2 regions of the Enterococcus sp. LJL120 genome follow, and region 1 is predicted to be linked to the other one. Evidence: a T-box and tRNA genes for the amino acid it is inferred to sense, from the RefSeq annotation. Region 1 holds a T-box; the other holds one or more tRNA genes.

Region 1 (7,825 bases):
GGTTTGGGACTGACGGCGGGTAATCCGTTTAGTCAGTCCTTTTTCGATTTCAACAATTAAAAAGAGTAAAGCAACATTGACCAAAATAATTAATTGTTGGCCGCCGCTCAAGGCAGTCGTTCCCATCCATTGCTGCATAAATGGCAGGTAAAGGACGGCACTTTGCAGCACCACTAAGATTGCTAGAGAGATAAACAGCGGTTTGTTCTGGAACAAGCCTTTATTAATCGAAGGCTCCGTCAGCTCACGACAGTTAATCATGTAAACGGCCTGTGCGACAACAATATTTTGTAATAAAATAGTCTGTTGCAGCAGCTGGCTGTCAAATTGCATGGCTAAAAAGTAAGCCGGCAGCATGATTAATAGAGACACATAGATGACTCTAAACAGACTATAGCCAGATAAAATACCTTCATTGACAGGGCGAGGTGGCCGTTGCATGGTATCTTGGCTCGCTTTTTCAAAGCCTAGCGCATAGGAAAGGGTAATTGTCGTGACCATGTTGACCCATAAAATTTGAATCGGACTTAAAGGTAAAGGCTGATTTAGTAAAAGGGCGATGATAACAATCAACCCTTGGGCTAAGGCGGTTGGCAAGAAGAAGTTAATGGTCTTTTTCAAATTGTCAAAAATGCGGCGGCCTTCTTTAACAGCCTTAGCAATGGTGTGAAAATTATCATCGGCTAAGACCATATCAGCTGCCTGCTTACTGACCTCGCTACCTTTAATACCCATGGCAATCCCGATGTCAGCTTTCTTTAAAGCCGGCGCATCATTGACGCCGTCGCCGGTCATGCCGACAATTTCGCCATTATTTTGTAAAGCTGTCACAATTCGTAACTTATGCTCTGGAGTTGTCCGTGCAAAGACATCGACTTTTTTAACTTGTTGAGCCAATTCTTGATCGCTTAGATTGTCGATTTCAATGCCCTGCAAAACTTTATCCGTGTGGCGCAGGCCAATTTCTTTTCCAATAGCCCGTGCAGTATCCTTATGGTCACCGGTAATCATCTTGACGGCAATTCCCGCCGCCTGACTTTCTTTGACCGCCTGAATTGCACTTTCCTTCGGCGGATCAATAATGCCGGCTAGACCGACAAAGTCTAAGTCTGTTAAATCTTCATGACTGAGTTCAGTTTTTGGGGCAACTTGTTTAAAGGCAAAGCCTAAAACCCGTTGGCCTTTTTTGGCAAATTGTGTCGCTTGATTTTGCCAAGCCTGCTTTTCAGCAGCCGTTAAATTGGTTTTGTTCAGCAAGACTTCTGACGCACCTTTAACAAAAATCAGCGAGTGTTGAGCTTCAGCATGCAAAGTCGCCATATATTTATAGCTGGAACTAAAGGGGATTTTACTGGTTTGTGTTTTTAATCTAAGTGCTTCGCCGTGCTTTTCAACATAATGAAGCAGGGCTAATTCAGTGGGGTTCCCTTTTAAATCAGCAGCATTTTGCTGGTCAGAAAGTTTTAACTCTTGAGTATTATTCATAATTTCCAGCATCAATGCATCATCTTGTGTGGCGGTCTCCACAACCGTCATTTCATTTTTCGTTAAAGTACCGGTCTTATCTGAGGCAATGACTGTCATCGAGCCCAAAGTTTCCACCGAGGGCATACTCTTAATGATGGCATTTTCATTGGCCATCTCCTTGACACCCATCGACAAAATCATTGTCAGGACAGCCGGCAAGCCTTCAGGAATCATCGCGACAATCAGAGCAATCATCGCAGAAAACATCAGCTGCCAGTCCATGCCATAGCGGAAGGTTGTAAAGAAAATCAAAAAGACAATCAGGGCGATAATCCCTTTGAAAATATTTTGATTCAACTGGTGCATTTTTTTAACGAGGGGTGTCGTTTGTTGTTGGACTGATTGCAAAGCTTGATTGATTTTACCAATCTCCGTTGTATCGCCAGTTTCAACGACAATTCCTAAAGCGGAACCGGCTTGAACTAAAGTACCTGTAAAGGCCATATTTTTCTGGTCGCCAGCCGGTAAGGTGTCGTTCAGCGGCGCGACATCTTTTTCTGCCGCCTCAGATTCACCAGTTAAAATGGATTCTTCAATCAATAAGTCATGGCTTTCTAGTAAACGCAGGTCGGCCGGCACTACATCACCAGCCTTCAAGGTGACGATGTCACCTTGAACCAAATCTTCTGTCGGGACTGTCTGTTTCACGCCAGCCATTAAAATCACGGCTTCTTGCCCCATCATCTGCTTTAAACCGTCCAAAGATTCTTCCGCCTTGCGCTCTTGCCAGTAGCTGACAAGACCGTTCACGATGACCACCAGTAAAATAATACTAGCTTCAACATAATCGCCGGTCGCAAATTTCAAAATTGCGGCGACCATCAAAACAATCATCAGCAAATCTGTAAAATGCTTCAGAATTTTTTGCCACGTTTTCAGCTGCTTTTTTTCCGCCATTTTATTTGGGCCAGCTTTTTCTAAACGCTCTTTGCGCTCTGCCGGGGTCAAACCGCCTGCAGCTGTATGTAAATTCTCAATAATTTCTTGTCCAGGTAATTGATACCATTTCATGGACATTCCTCCTCTTTTTTTCTTGATAAGTCTATTATAGGGGGAAATGCTGCTTAGTATCAGGCGATAATTTCAGCGGGGTCTGAAATATTTGCGGAAGCTTTTGCGCTGATTTTTCCGCAAATCAGTCAGAGCTTCTTTGCTATACTTAAACTATTAGAAAAAATTTCAATTTAGACTGTTCACTTTTTAACAGTTCACTTGTTATATAGATGAAGGGTGGGGTGAGGATGAAGCTTGGGGGCTATGAGGATATTATTTTCCAATTGCTGCAGGAGGTAACTGGCTATTTAATAAAAATCGGTGCCGAGATAGAAGATGCTAAAGATGTCACACAAGAAACAGTGGTCAAGATGCTGGAGGTGGAGGCCGTGATTCCCCCGGAAAAAATCCGTCCATGGTTTTATCGAGTCGCCCTGAACCTGTATTTCAATCTTTACCGGCAGACAAAACGCCGGCGGGAAATTTTACAGCTGCACTTCAATGAAGATTTTTTTTCTGAAATGCCGCTGCCTAATGAAGAACTAGAAACGGCCTTAAACCAGTTGGATTTAGCCAGTGCCAATCTGCTGATTTTAAAATATCATGAGGGACTTAGCCTGCAGGAGATGGCCTTTATTTTAAATCGCCCACCGGAAAGTATAAAAACGGCCTTGTACCGCAGCCGAAAAAAACTCAGACAGTTAATGGAGGAATTGGGATGAACCTACAAGATCAAGAATTTAACAAATTAATCAAGCAATCCCGCAAGAAAAATTTCTGGCGGACCTTAGGCATCACGCTGGGTGTTTTAATTGTTGTGGTAATCTTGCCAGCGCTGTTTTTTTTACAGCGCTATAATTATCCACCCTTCGGTGAACACCAAATCAGCGGTTTACAGGATAATCATGCCCGCTTGCAGGAAGGCGATTTAGGCGTTGCCAGTCTCTTATTTAATCAAAGCTATGATATTCAGTTTAATACCGATGCAAAAAGAATTAGTTTTTTTATTGAGACTTACGACCATGGCGAATTGAGTTATTCGGAACAAGTTTTTCACGGTGTCCCTGACATGAATGGTGTATTGAGTGGCACTATGAAATTTGGTATTTTGCGGGATGCCCAGACCCTCCTAATGAATTTGCAGGTGGGGGGTGCTACCATGAACTTTGAAAAACAATTTAGTGAATTAGGATTTGCAACAGATGATCAGCTAGCCACCATGTGGTATTTAGAAGAAGGTCCTTTAGAGCTGGACCAAAAATATTATTTCTTTTATGGAAACAATACGGATCACATGCAAGGCGGTGGTGCAGAATCCTTTCAAGGAAATCTGCAGGATGAAACAATTCCGCTGGGGATTGTCTTTTACTTTATTTTAGAATAAACCAAAAACTCAACTGGAACAGGAGCTGTAACAGCCCTGGACCAGTTGAGTTTCTTTTTACGCTTCTTTTTTAATCACAGTCACGCCGCCCATATACGGCACTAAAGCTTCTGGAATCGTAACAGAGCCATCAGCGTTTTGATAATTTTCTAAAACGGCTGCGACGGTCCGCCCGACAGCTAAACCAGAGCCGTTTAAAGTATGCAGGTAATTCACTTTATTATCGGCATCACGATAGCGAATCATCGCCCGGCGAGCCTGAAAGTCCTCGGTATTAGAGCAAGAACTAATTTCCCGATACATGTCTTGAGCGGGAATCCAGACTTCTAAATCATAGGTCTTGGCAGCACTAAAGCCCATGTCGCCAGTGCTTAAAATAATTACTCGATAAGGTAAGCCCAATTTTTGCAGAAGAACTTCGGCGTCATTGGTCATTTTTTCTAATTCTTCATAAGAATGTTCCGGGGTGCTGAATTTAACCATTTCAACTTTGTTAAATTGATGCAGGCGAATCAGTCCACGGGTATCTCTGCCGGCACTACCAGCTTCAGAACGGAAAGATGGGCTCAAAGCGGTGAAATAAACCGGCAATTGCGCTTCATCTAAAATTTCATTGGCAAAATAATTGGTCAAAGGGACTTCCGCTGTCGGAATCAAAGTCAAATCTGTTTCAGCCAGTTGGAAGACATCTTCTTTAAACTTCGGAAATTGACCGGTGCCAAACATTGATTGGCTGTTGACAATATAAGGAGTCATCATTTCAGTATAGCCCTGCTCATAGACGTGCTCATCCAACATAAAATTGTACAAAGCCCGTTCTAAGCGGGCGCCTAAGCCTTTGTAATAAACAAAGCGGCTGCCGGACACTTTAGCCCCCCGTTCAAAGTCAAGAATTCCCAAATCCTCCGCAATTTCCCAGTGGGGCTTTGGTTCAAAATCAAATTTGCGGGCTTCACTCCAGCGGCGAATTTCCACATTGTCGTCTTCGCTTTCCCCCACCGGCACATCTGCATGGGGTAAGTTTGGCAAGGTCGTCGCAATATCGGTGATGGCTTCATCAATTTCCGCAATTTCCGTATCGAGTGTTTTAATTTCAGCGCCGACCGTTTTCATAGCGGCAATTTTTTCAGCAGCATCTTCTTTGGCCCGCTTTAATTGAGCAATTTCCTCAGATACTTGGTTCCGCTGCTTTTTCAACTCCTCTACGACAACTAATTTTTTCCGCCGAGCTTCATCCAACTCCATAAACTTGACTAAGACTTCTTCCTTCACTCCGCGGGTCTTTAATTTTTCAGCAACTTCTGTAAAATTCTGCCGTAAAACTTTGACATCTAACATTTCCATTCCTCCTCTGTAAAATAAAAAAAGCCATTCCATCCCATAAATCTTGGGACGAAATAGCTGTAATCGCGGTACCACCCAAGTTCAGCCGTAGCTGCCCTTGAAACAAAATAACGGTTGTTAACCGAGCTGACTTACTCATTGTTTTCGTCAGTGACCTTTAGAAATTGGATTCCTTTACTCCTGCTATTGGCTCGCACCTGCCGCCAACTCTCTAAAAACAGAAAATAAAGTACTAGTTTTCCAGTCGTATATTACGTTTAGTATAGTGAATTCCCGCTAGCTTGTCAATTTCGAGTTTTAGGATTCTTCAATTTTTGACCCTGTTGTTTTTTAGGCAAGTGAATAATGAAGGAAGTCCATTTGTCATTGGACTGGGCGTAAATATAACCGCCGTGGAGTCCGACAATATTTTGCGAAATTGCCAAGCCCAGACCCGTGCCGCTGATTTCTTGGGAACGGGATTCGTCCACCCGATAAAAGCGGTCAAAAAGTTGATTCAACGACTCTTTAGGAATCGGCGTACCATTATTTTTAACGGTAATCACGACTTCATTGGGCTGTTCGAGGGCTTCAATCACGACTTGATTGGCCCCTTTGCCGTATTTTAAGGCATTGGTCAGCAAATTATTAAAGACCCGCACTAATTTATCCGTGTCGCCATCCATCATCAGATGCTCAGTATTAGAAATAACATTGATGGCGATGCCTTTTTTATCGGCCTCCAACTCAAAGTCAACCGCCAATTGCTCAATCAGCTGAATCATATCAAAGCTTGTATAATTCACCGGTACAGAAGGCTGACGGACCCGCGTATATTCAAAGAGGTCGTCCACTAAATATTTCATCTGTTTGGCTTTCGTGTAAGCGATGTGGGCGTATTTTTTTAAATCCTCTTCACTGTGATACTGTTGGTCCTCGATTAATCCCAGATAACCGATAATCGAAGTCAGTGGTGTGCGGATATCATGGCTGACATTGGTAATCAGCTCATCTTTAGATTTTTCAATTTCCCGCTCATCTTCAATGGCCGCCGCCGTACTATCCACCAGCGCATTAATACTCAAGATAACCTTGCTCAAATCCCCCTTTAATTCAAAGGGAATTCGATGGTCATAGTTTCCATTGGCAATATAATGTAGCTCGCTGATAACATGGCGCATCTGCATCTGCCGGTAGCGACGAATCAAGCGCCAGTATACAATAATCGCATCAATAATCGCAAAGACTGGAAAAATAAAATTACGGCCACTGTAAAAAATGTCCGAGTTTAATTGTTCCATAAAAACATTCTTCGTGCCCCAGACAGCTCCCTCCAAATTAGGAGAGTTTTCGATGACCGCCGATAAGATGACCATAATTGCTACATTTAATAGTAGCAAAAGGACAATTGTAATAATGCCCTCTGCCAATAATTCACTGATTTCCTTAGAAGTCAGCGTAATCCGCTTGCGTTTTTCATTTTGCTTTACGCGGCTATCTTGCATCGATCTTATAACCAACACCCCAAACAGTTTGAATTATTTTTTCGCCGTTGGTAGCTTCTTCAATTTTGTCCCGCAAATGACTAACATGGACCATAACTGTTTTCGCAGAAACAATGCTCTCTTGTTTCCAAACCCGCTCAAAAATTTCATCGGCGCTAAAGACCCGATTAGGATGGCTGGCCAACAAATACAAAATCCCAAATTCTAAGGCAGTCAATTGAATATCTTTGCCATCGACTGTTTTCACTTCGTGGGAATCACGGTTAATGATTAGCGAATTAATTTCTAACACATCCGGTTCATCCGCGGTCACCTGCATTTGCGTGCGGCGCATCAAAGATTTTACCCGCGCCATAACCTCTAAAGGATTAAATGGTTTGGTTACATAATCATCTGCACCAGCCACCAAGCCTTTGATTTTATCCATGTCAGTCGTTTTAGCAGTCAACATGATAATCGGAATTTGCGATTCCTTCCGTAGCTCCTTCACAACCTGCATCCCGTCCATTTCCGGCATCATAATATCTAAAATCAACAATTCAATATCCTGATCCGTGCGAATTTTCGATAGAGCTTCTTTCCCATCATAAGCTTTGACTACTTCATAACCTTCGTTGTGGATATAAATACTCAGTAACTCAACAATTTCTTTATCATCATCTGCTACTAAAATCTTCATCAGTGAATCCTCCAATTATTCTGTTTTATTCATTTTAGCAAATAATCAAGAATAGAAGAAATTCAACCATCCGCTTTAGGAAAAAGTTTAAAAGTGCTAAGTTTAGCGTAAGAACAGAACTTAAAATATCGGCTTTTTTATTGCAAAAAGGAAAAAAAAAATCACTCTTATAGGAAAGTAAAAAAAATCTGCAAAAACTTCATTTTTTTCACAAAATTATCTTGACGGGTTCATGCTCCCGTGATAGACTAACAAAGTCGCTTAGGACAAGAGCTTCTGGTTGCTTTCCAAGCAAGAAGATTCCGATGTTTTGCAGCGAGTTTCACAACTTTTATCTCAATGAAAAATACAAATTTTTCTAAAAAAACTTTTTGAAAAGTTGTTGACAATCAGTTGAAAAGCTGATAAGATATA
Region 2 (7,825 bases), on a different contig from region 1:
TTTATTAGGCTTTCAACAAGAGGACATTATCGCTTTTGGTGATGAACACAATGATGTAGAAATGCTAGATTATGCTGGTTGGGGCGTTGCCATGGCCAACGGTACTGATCAAGTAAAAGCTGTTGCCAACGATGTCACCGAAAAAACCAACGGCGAAGACGGTTTGGCAGATTATCTAGAAAAATATTTAGAATTAAACTAAAAAAAATGCGCCGAAGAATGAGCAGCGACAGCTCACCTTCAGCGCATTTTTATTTTGTCTCGATTATCCAGGATAACTCTCATCAATCATTTCAACTTGACCATCAGTTAATGCTTTTTTTAGCCAACTGTGGTCTATTTTTCCAGCTTTAGCTGCTGCAACTTTTGCGGCATCACTAGCGGCATTTTCCTCTGCCTTTTCAATCAAGCTTTGCGCATCCCCTTGAGGAATTACCAGTAAACCATCTTGATCACCTAAAATAATATCTCCTGGCATCACCACAACATGCCCAAGGGAAATTGGAGTATTGATTTCCCCCGGGCCTGACTTATATGGACCGGCCGGTGTCGTACCAGTTGCGTAAATCGGACACTTCTCATCAGCAATCACATCAATATCACGAATCGGTCCGTCAATAACGATACCGGCAACTTTTTTAAAGTCCGCCAAATACCGATACATAATTTCACCCAGCATAGCCCGCTGGCGATGCCCCTCATTGGCAATGACCACAACATCTCCCTCTTGCGCCATTTCCAAAGCTTGGCTGACCATTAAATTATCTCCCGCATGGGTTTTAACCGTTAAAGCGACACCGCACATTTTTTTCACTGGGGAGCTCATTAACTTTAATTCTGGACTAAAGGTAAAACTGCGACTCATACAATCGGCCACATTAGCTGCCGGCAGTTTTTCAAACCTTGCCACTAAACTTTTTTCTGGTAACTTTCTCTTTAGATAAATCCGATTTCCAACTGACATGTTTTGCCCTCTTTTCTTATAGATGATTTTTATGGTAATTTTTTTAACTTTACATTCTTCGGGATTTTTAAGGTAAGTCATATAATTTGAAACTAGTTTACGATTTTGACTCAGCCATAACTACTAGTAAGACTTATTTAGTTTAGCACAAAAAAACGCTTTCTCCGCTGGTTTTGCTGAGAAAAGCGCTTAGTTTGGCGAAAAGAACAGATTTAGTACAATAATTATGAAAAGCTGATTGCCTTGAGCAACCGCTGGTAAAAATCCTGTTTATTCGCAAAATCACTTAGATTTGAAACTTGACCATCCCCAGTTTCAAGAACTAACCAGTGGTTTTTAGCTGTTAATGCAATATCAACTGTATAAAAGCGGCTGTCCAATGGCGGAATAGTCAATTTAATCTCCTCATTTAAAACTTGATTATTTTGATTATCACAGAATAGGAGTTGTTGGTTATAAAAAAACAGTCGAATCTCAATACTGCGACCAGCAACTTGCTTCAATTCAACATATTCCTTTAATTTGATGTCTATTTACTAGAACCAAATTGGTAACATCATAGTACTTAATGCCACACCTTCATATTTGGCCGCATCATGAACCAGCTGGTTGTATAATGTGATAATTGCCTTTGTCAACATCCTTTGCTGCCTCGAAAACCATTTTTTCTAACTCTGGAGTGTTCTTTACTTGTTCATCTGAATAAGCCGCACTTAAATAATCCGTTACTATTTTAACTTTATCTTTTGACATTAATTTTCCTTAACAACTGAAATCCCAATCACAGCCTATCTCTTTAAGGCACACTCTGAACCTCATTAGCCTGAGAAAGATCAACTATCAGAACAAATGGTGGTTTTCCTTGAATAATATTATTTTGATCATCTATATAATAATCAAATTCACCCTCCATTTTTTGCGTTATTTTTCTGGCTTCTTCTGGTGAATGCATTGCAAAATAGGTTATCCCGATGACGGCGAAAACTGTCAATAAAAGTAGTAGCAATGGAATAGTCTGTCGCTTTAGAAACAGACTGAAATTACTCTTTTTCTTACTCGACTCAACAACGCTTTCATCTGCTGACTTCATAAATCCCCACCCATTTCTCTTTCCGTTACAGTAAGCAACTATCTTATTATTTTCGACGAGAACAAAATTATTCTCAATGATTTCAGATTTCAATTTACATTAACAGTCATTAAAAATTCTATATAAGTAAAAATATTACATATTTTAGAATACAATTTAATTAAAACAAGTGGTCTAGTTAATGTCAATGGTAATACAAACGAAACATAAATATTATTGAAAACATAATTCAAAAAAGTTTTGTCTGGATTGTGTTTATATTCAAAGCAAAAAAACACGAACCCTATTGCCCTTTCGACAAATGAACTCGTGTGTATAGAAATATTCTTTATGATAGTCTAACCTTCTAAATGATCAACTTGACCTGAGTTAATCGTGTCGATAATAAACTGGTTATCATTGAATTCTGCTATGCCAGCAGACAAAGCAAAATACTTTTTGGCTTTCTCTTCATCTAGATGTTGCAGATTAAAGGCTTTTTCGTAATATAAAAAATCTAAATAACTGGTGGATTTGAATTGTTTATATAGCTCAAGCCATTGGTCACACAACGCAACAGCGCGGGAAAAATCCCCAAGACTTGAGTAAAATTTTGCGACATTATAAAAAATTTTGCTGACATTCTTTGTGACAAAATCCGGATTTTCTTCAATCAACTGAAGGGATTTATCAAAGTGACCTCTGGCAAATTCCAGCTCGCCTTTTTGAGCGTAGCAGACACCAATACTGTTAATGGCCAGACTTTTTATCATGACTTGCGTCACAGTCATAGTTGATACTTCATAAAAATAGTACAGGGCTTTATCAATTTCATGAAAGCCAACGAGATTTATATTGCCAAAATTGTAATAAACCTCAGCCTTTAAATCACTATTTTCAATCGCTTCAACATCCGAGATACCTTCTAGTAGCTGATAGGCCTCATGAAATTTAAATTCTGAAGAAAGGTCAATCACTTTAGCTAAAAGTCCTCGTAATTTTTCATCAAAGCTTTTCTCTAAGACATCATCAAAAGTCAACTTAAGTCTTTGACAAATTTCCCCGAGAATTTTCATGCTATCACAGGCATTTTTTGTTTCCAGCACACTGATTGTTGCCTGATTACAAATGCCCTCAGCTAACTCTTGCTGGGTCAAACCCAATTCTTTTCTGCGGGTTGAAATAATCTTACCGTTAATCTTCAAGTGGTTCTCCCTTCACTTGCTTCTGCAGAATTCTAAAAAACTTTAGAAAATTGCCTCGTAAAGAGTATCCAAAACAACTTTCTAAAGCTTAATTTAATTAAGGAAGGTACAGGATTTGAACCTGCGCACCGGTATAAGCCGGTTCGGCGGATTTCGAGTCCGCTGCATTACCACTCTGCCAACCTTCCGCAAAGACTATTTTTCGCTTTTTTTGGAATTTTGTCAAGTGGAAATCTTTATATAGAAGAAAGACACTAAAAAAGCCACTACCTCTAAAAACGAAGTAGCGGCCGCAATTCACCTTATTTAATGGTTGTCATGGTTTCATCTGAGGCCTCTTTTAAAAACTCGTCATAGTTAAAAATTATCTGAATCCATTTCTTAATCATGAAAACCGCCTCCTTTATTTGATGGCTCTATCTTAGGATTTAGGACTTAAACCAAGCTTAAGAAAAACAGCTGTCTAAAAAAATTCATATTTCAGCGAAAAATGATTTGACGGAAGCGGCGGTTTCAGGCTATTCTTGGGAAGCATAAGAGATTTTTGTTCACTCAATTTTGACAAAAATTTCATATTTAAAAAGGTGGATTAAGCCATGACAGAGGCGCAAATGCAAAATTTAATACTACGGACCTGCCTTTTAGCCGGCAGGATTATGACTGAGTCTGGGTCAGAGGCTTACCGGGTAGAGGACACGATGCAACGGATTGCCACAAATGCTGGTGAGCTGGAAAATTCCAGTTATGTCACAGCAACGGGACTTTTCATGAGTTTAAAAAGTAGCAACTACAGTCAGTTGGAACAAATTAAGGACCGCACGATTAATTTGGAAAAAGTCGTGGCGGTGAATCAACTGTCCCGCGAATTTGCAGCGGGAACAATCGACTTGGTGACACTCCATCAAGAGTTAAAGAAAATTGATTATGAAACACCGACTTTTCCTGCATGGTGGCGAATTTTGGCTGCCGGGATAATAAGTTGCACGCTACTAATTTTATTTGGTGGCGTCTGGTCGGATTTTATTCCTGCTTTTCTAATCGGGGCCATTGGCTATACTGTTTCCCTCTATGGTATTTACTGGTTGGAAATTCGTTTTCTAAACGAATTAGTAGCGGCCTTAGTGATTGGCAGTTTGTCTTTTATTGGCTTCCGTTTGGGGATTATTGCGGATGTTGATACCGTGATGATTGGTAGTCTGATGCCTTTAGTTCCCGGTGTCGCCATCACAAATTCTTTTCGTGATATTCTGGCGGGTCATTTAATCAGTGGGATGGCTCGCGGAACAGAGGCGATTTTTACGGCGGGGGCGATTGGGACTGGCATTTATTTGGTAATTAAGTTATTGGGATAACGTATTTTTTAGATAGAGGAGCAACCATGACAATTTTTTTAAATTTTTTCTTTAGCGGTCTGGCCACGATGGCCTTTGGAATCATTACCAATATCCCAAGGCGAGCTTTGCTTGCCTGTGGCGTCACCGGTGGGATTGGTTGGGTCCTCTTTCATTTTTCTAATGAAATGGGCTTAGGTCTGGGGGGCGCAAATTTTTTAGGCGCCTTGTCCGTGGGGATTATCAGTGTCTTTCTCTCCCGCAGGTACAAGATGCCTTTGATTATTTTTAATATTCCTAGCCTAGTCCCGCTAGTTCCCGGTGGCCCCGCCTATCAAGCAGTGCGCCAAATTATGCAGGGAAATTATGAAGCTGGCCTACAAAATATTTTGATTGTGATTATCACAGCTGGCGCCATTGCAATTGGCTTTATGGTGACCAACTTAGTCGAAAAACTAGCTAAATTTCTTTTGAAAAATCCTTATCAAATAAAGCGGAAAAAGCCTTAGTCAAGAGCTTTTTCCGCTATTTTTTTGTATAATAAAGGAAAGCAGTCAGGAGGTTTTTGACAATGAAAGATATTCTTACGATTATTTTACTGTTAGGGGCTTTTGTTCTATTGGGCTGGAATGCATCGGTGCTGCCGAAGATTACCAAAAATTGGGCCGATAAAAACAAACGGGATTCTTAGTCACTTGTTGAGTGTTGAGACATTTATACATGAAAAAATCCAAACTAGCTTGGGTTTACCTGAGGTTTCAAAGGCCTCATCGTAAAGTTACCAGCCAGCTTGGATTTTTTTATTTTGCCTTATAATGGGTCAAATTTTAATTGACACCTGCAAATGTCGTATAAATCAAGAAAATGTTTAAAATGGTTAAAACAACTGTTACGACCCAAGCAGCATATTTTACAATGGGGCGATTGGCAAATGGTCCCATCAGCTGCTTGTCGCTGGTAAAAATCGTCAGTGGAATAATCGAAAATGGCAGAGCAACACTTAAAAAGACTTGTGTATATAACAGTAAATCCTCCACTGCATTTTCGCTGCCACCATATAAAATCACGCAGACGATTACCGGGAAAATTGCAATCAAACGAGTGATTAACCGCCGCAACCACATTGGTAATTTTAAATGTATGAACCCTTCCATGACAATTTGCCCAGAGAGTGTACCGGTGATGGTGGAATTTTGGCCAGAAGCCAGTAAAGCCACTGCAAACAATGTCGACAACAAAGGACTAGCAATCGGGCCAACAATTGAGCTATCTTTGAGAGCATCATATAAATCAACGAACCGACCCAAATCACTGTTGGTGCCAAAGAATAAAGCACCACCCAAAACTAACAATAGACAGTTGACAACAAAAGCAATCGTTAATTGAATATTCGAATCCCAAATCGTAAATTTAATTGCTTTTTTCACTTCGCCTTTATCGTTGCGATCAATTTTGCGACTTTGGGAAATGGAGGAATGCAAATATAAATTATGAGGCATCACGGTGGCTCCAACGATTCCTAAGGCCAAAAACAACATACTGCGATTGGTGGCAATTTCAGGAACTGGAATAAATCCTTCCAACACCTGACTCCAATTGGGATCAGCCAAAATAACTTCATAGGCAAAAACGAAAAAGATTACTGAAATTAATATGGCCACAACAATTTCGACTTTTCTAAACCCAAGCTTAGTCAATAATAATAGAAGAAACACGTCAAAGGTTGTAATCAAAACCCCAATTAACAGCGGAAAACCAAATAATAATTGCAAGGCCACTGCCCCACCAATAACTTCGGCAATATCGGTTGCCATGATGGCCAGCTCACTAATAATCCACAAGGCAAAGCCCCCAGCTTTACTTGTGTGCTGACGGGTGGCTTGGGCTAAATCCATGCCGGTGACAATCCCTAATTTGGCCGCCATACTTTGTAACAGCATCGCAATCAAACTGGAAAGTAAAATGACACTTAATAGGGCATATTGATAAGAGGCGCCTCCGGAAATTGAAGTAATCCAATTCCCCGGATCCATATAGCCAACAGCCACCAACGCCCCCGGCCCGCTGAAGGCCAAGAGAGTTTTAAAAAAGGAAGCATTCTTCGGTACTTCCACCGTACTATTAATTTCTTCGAGACTTTTTATCTCAGAATTTTCTGTGATATCTTCTTCTCCCATCCTGAGTCCTCCATTACATAAATTTTATTTCAATGCGATTCACTTAATTTTTTAGGCATCCCTAAATTCATTTTTTATTATAGGACTTTTCTTAAAAAAAGTAAACGGAGACACCCTTTTTAAGAAAAAGCATAAGTTTTCCCTGATTGACCCAAATCAGACTTAAGTCTGGTGAATTTCCCGTAAAATTTCGTTATACTTATTTTATACTTCAGTGGTCACGGGAAAACTTACAAAACTGTTCGTTAAGAATCGTTTTCTGTAGTGGCGCTGTCAAAATTATTTCCCTATAATAAGTGTAACAAGAACTTTACTAGGAAAGTAGCCAAAAGGAGCTGATGTTATGAGCGTTGCAACATCGAGAAAAATCATCAACCTAATTTCAATTTTAGGGATTGGCTTTAGTATCGCCATCACCTTTTATTTTATCCACTTGGGTGTCTTTAAGGATATCAACGCCTTACGCGGCCTCGTTGGCAACTCAGTGATTTTAGGCCCTGTCATTTTCATCCTAATTCAAATTCTACAGGTTGTCATCCCGATTATTCCTGGCGGGATTAGTACGGCGGCCGGTGTCTTAATATTCGGTCCCTGGATGGGCTTCGTTTATAATTATGTCGGCATTTGTATCGGCTCAGTAATTATTTTCCTTTTAGGACGACGCTATGGCAAACCTTTTGTTATGTCATTAGTCAGCGATAAAACTTACAACAAGTACATCAGCTGGTTAGATAATCAAAACCGTTTTGATAAATTATTCACGCTGGCAATTTTCTTCCCAGTTGCACCGGATGATGCCCTTTGTCTGATGGCCGGCTTGACTAATATTTCGGTTAAAAAATTCACTTGGATTATTCTTTTAGCAAAACCCGCTTCCATCTTTTTATATAGCATGGCTTTAATTTACGGTGGAAACTTGCTTTCAGGTTTATTAGGCTAAAATAGATATCTGTGACAGAAGCGCAGTTGGCTTTTTGTCACAGTTTTTTTATACTTAGTTTCAAAGGAGCTGCATATGTCACTGGACCCTCATGCAAAAAAAATCAGCCGGCCTGAACCACAAAAATTTCAGACCGGAC

What was found. A T-box is a leader RNA that pairs with one kind of tRNA and senses whether it is charged. The one in region 1 lies ahead of serS (serine--tRNA ligase), so its partner is inferred to be a tRNA-Ser.
Region 2: it has a tRNA-Ser gene. The T-box ahead of serS (serine--tRNA ligase) is inferred to sense a tRNA for this amino acid. The anticodon was not compared.

The regions. Positions count from the first base shown of each region.
Region 1 is NZ_JBTXLV010000002.1:448,496-456,320, forward strand. Features, by position in the region: gene ACYSNU_RS05340 (HAD-IC family P-type ATPase) at 1-2,538, opposite strand, end outside; gene ACYSNU_RS05345 (RNA polymerase sigma factor) at 2,769-3,242, shown strand; gene ACYSNU_RS05350 (hypothetical protein) at 3,239-3,904, shown strand; gene serS (serine--tRNA ligase) at 3,962-5,242, opposite strand; T-box leader at 5,290-5,498, opposite strand; gene ACYSNU_RS05360 (sensor histidine kinase) at 5,533-6,732, opposite strand; gene croR (response regulator transcription factor CroR) at 6,722-7,411, opposite strand.
Region 2 is NZ_JBTXLV010000001.1:600,666-608,490, reverse strand. Features, by position in the region: gene ACYSNU_RS03040 (Cof-type HAD-IIB family hydrolase) at 1-202, shown strand, start outside; gene ACYSNU_RS03035 (RraA family protein) at 266-964, opposite strand; gene ACYSNU_RS03030 (ATP-grasp domain-containing protein) at 1,189-1,467, opposite strand; gene ACYSNU_RS03025 (hypothetical protein) at 1,559-1,717, opposite strand; gene ACYSNU_RS03020 (hypothetical protein) at 1,761-2,054, opposite strand; gene ACYSNU_RS03015 (helix-turn-helix domain-containing protein) at 2,393-3,238, opposite strand; tRNA gene ACYSNU_RS03010 (tRNA-Ser) at 3,339-3,426, opposite strand; gene ACYSNU_RS03005 (threonine/serine exporter family protein) at 3,835-4,590, shown strand; gene ACYSNU_RS03000 (threonine/serine exporter family protein) at 4,617-5,078, shown strand; gene ACYSNU_RS02995 (Nramp family divalent metal transporter) at 5,397-6,746, opposite strand; gene ACYSNU_RS02990 (TVP38/TMEM64 family protein) at 7,090-7,686, shown strand; gene ACYSNU_RS02985 (glycerophosphodiester phosphodiesterase family protein) at 7,762-7,825, shown strand, end outside.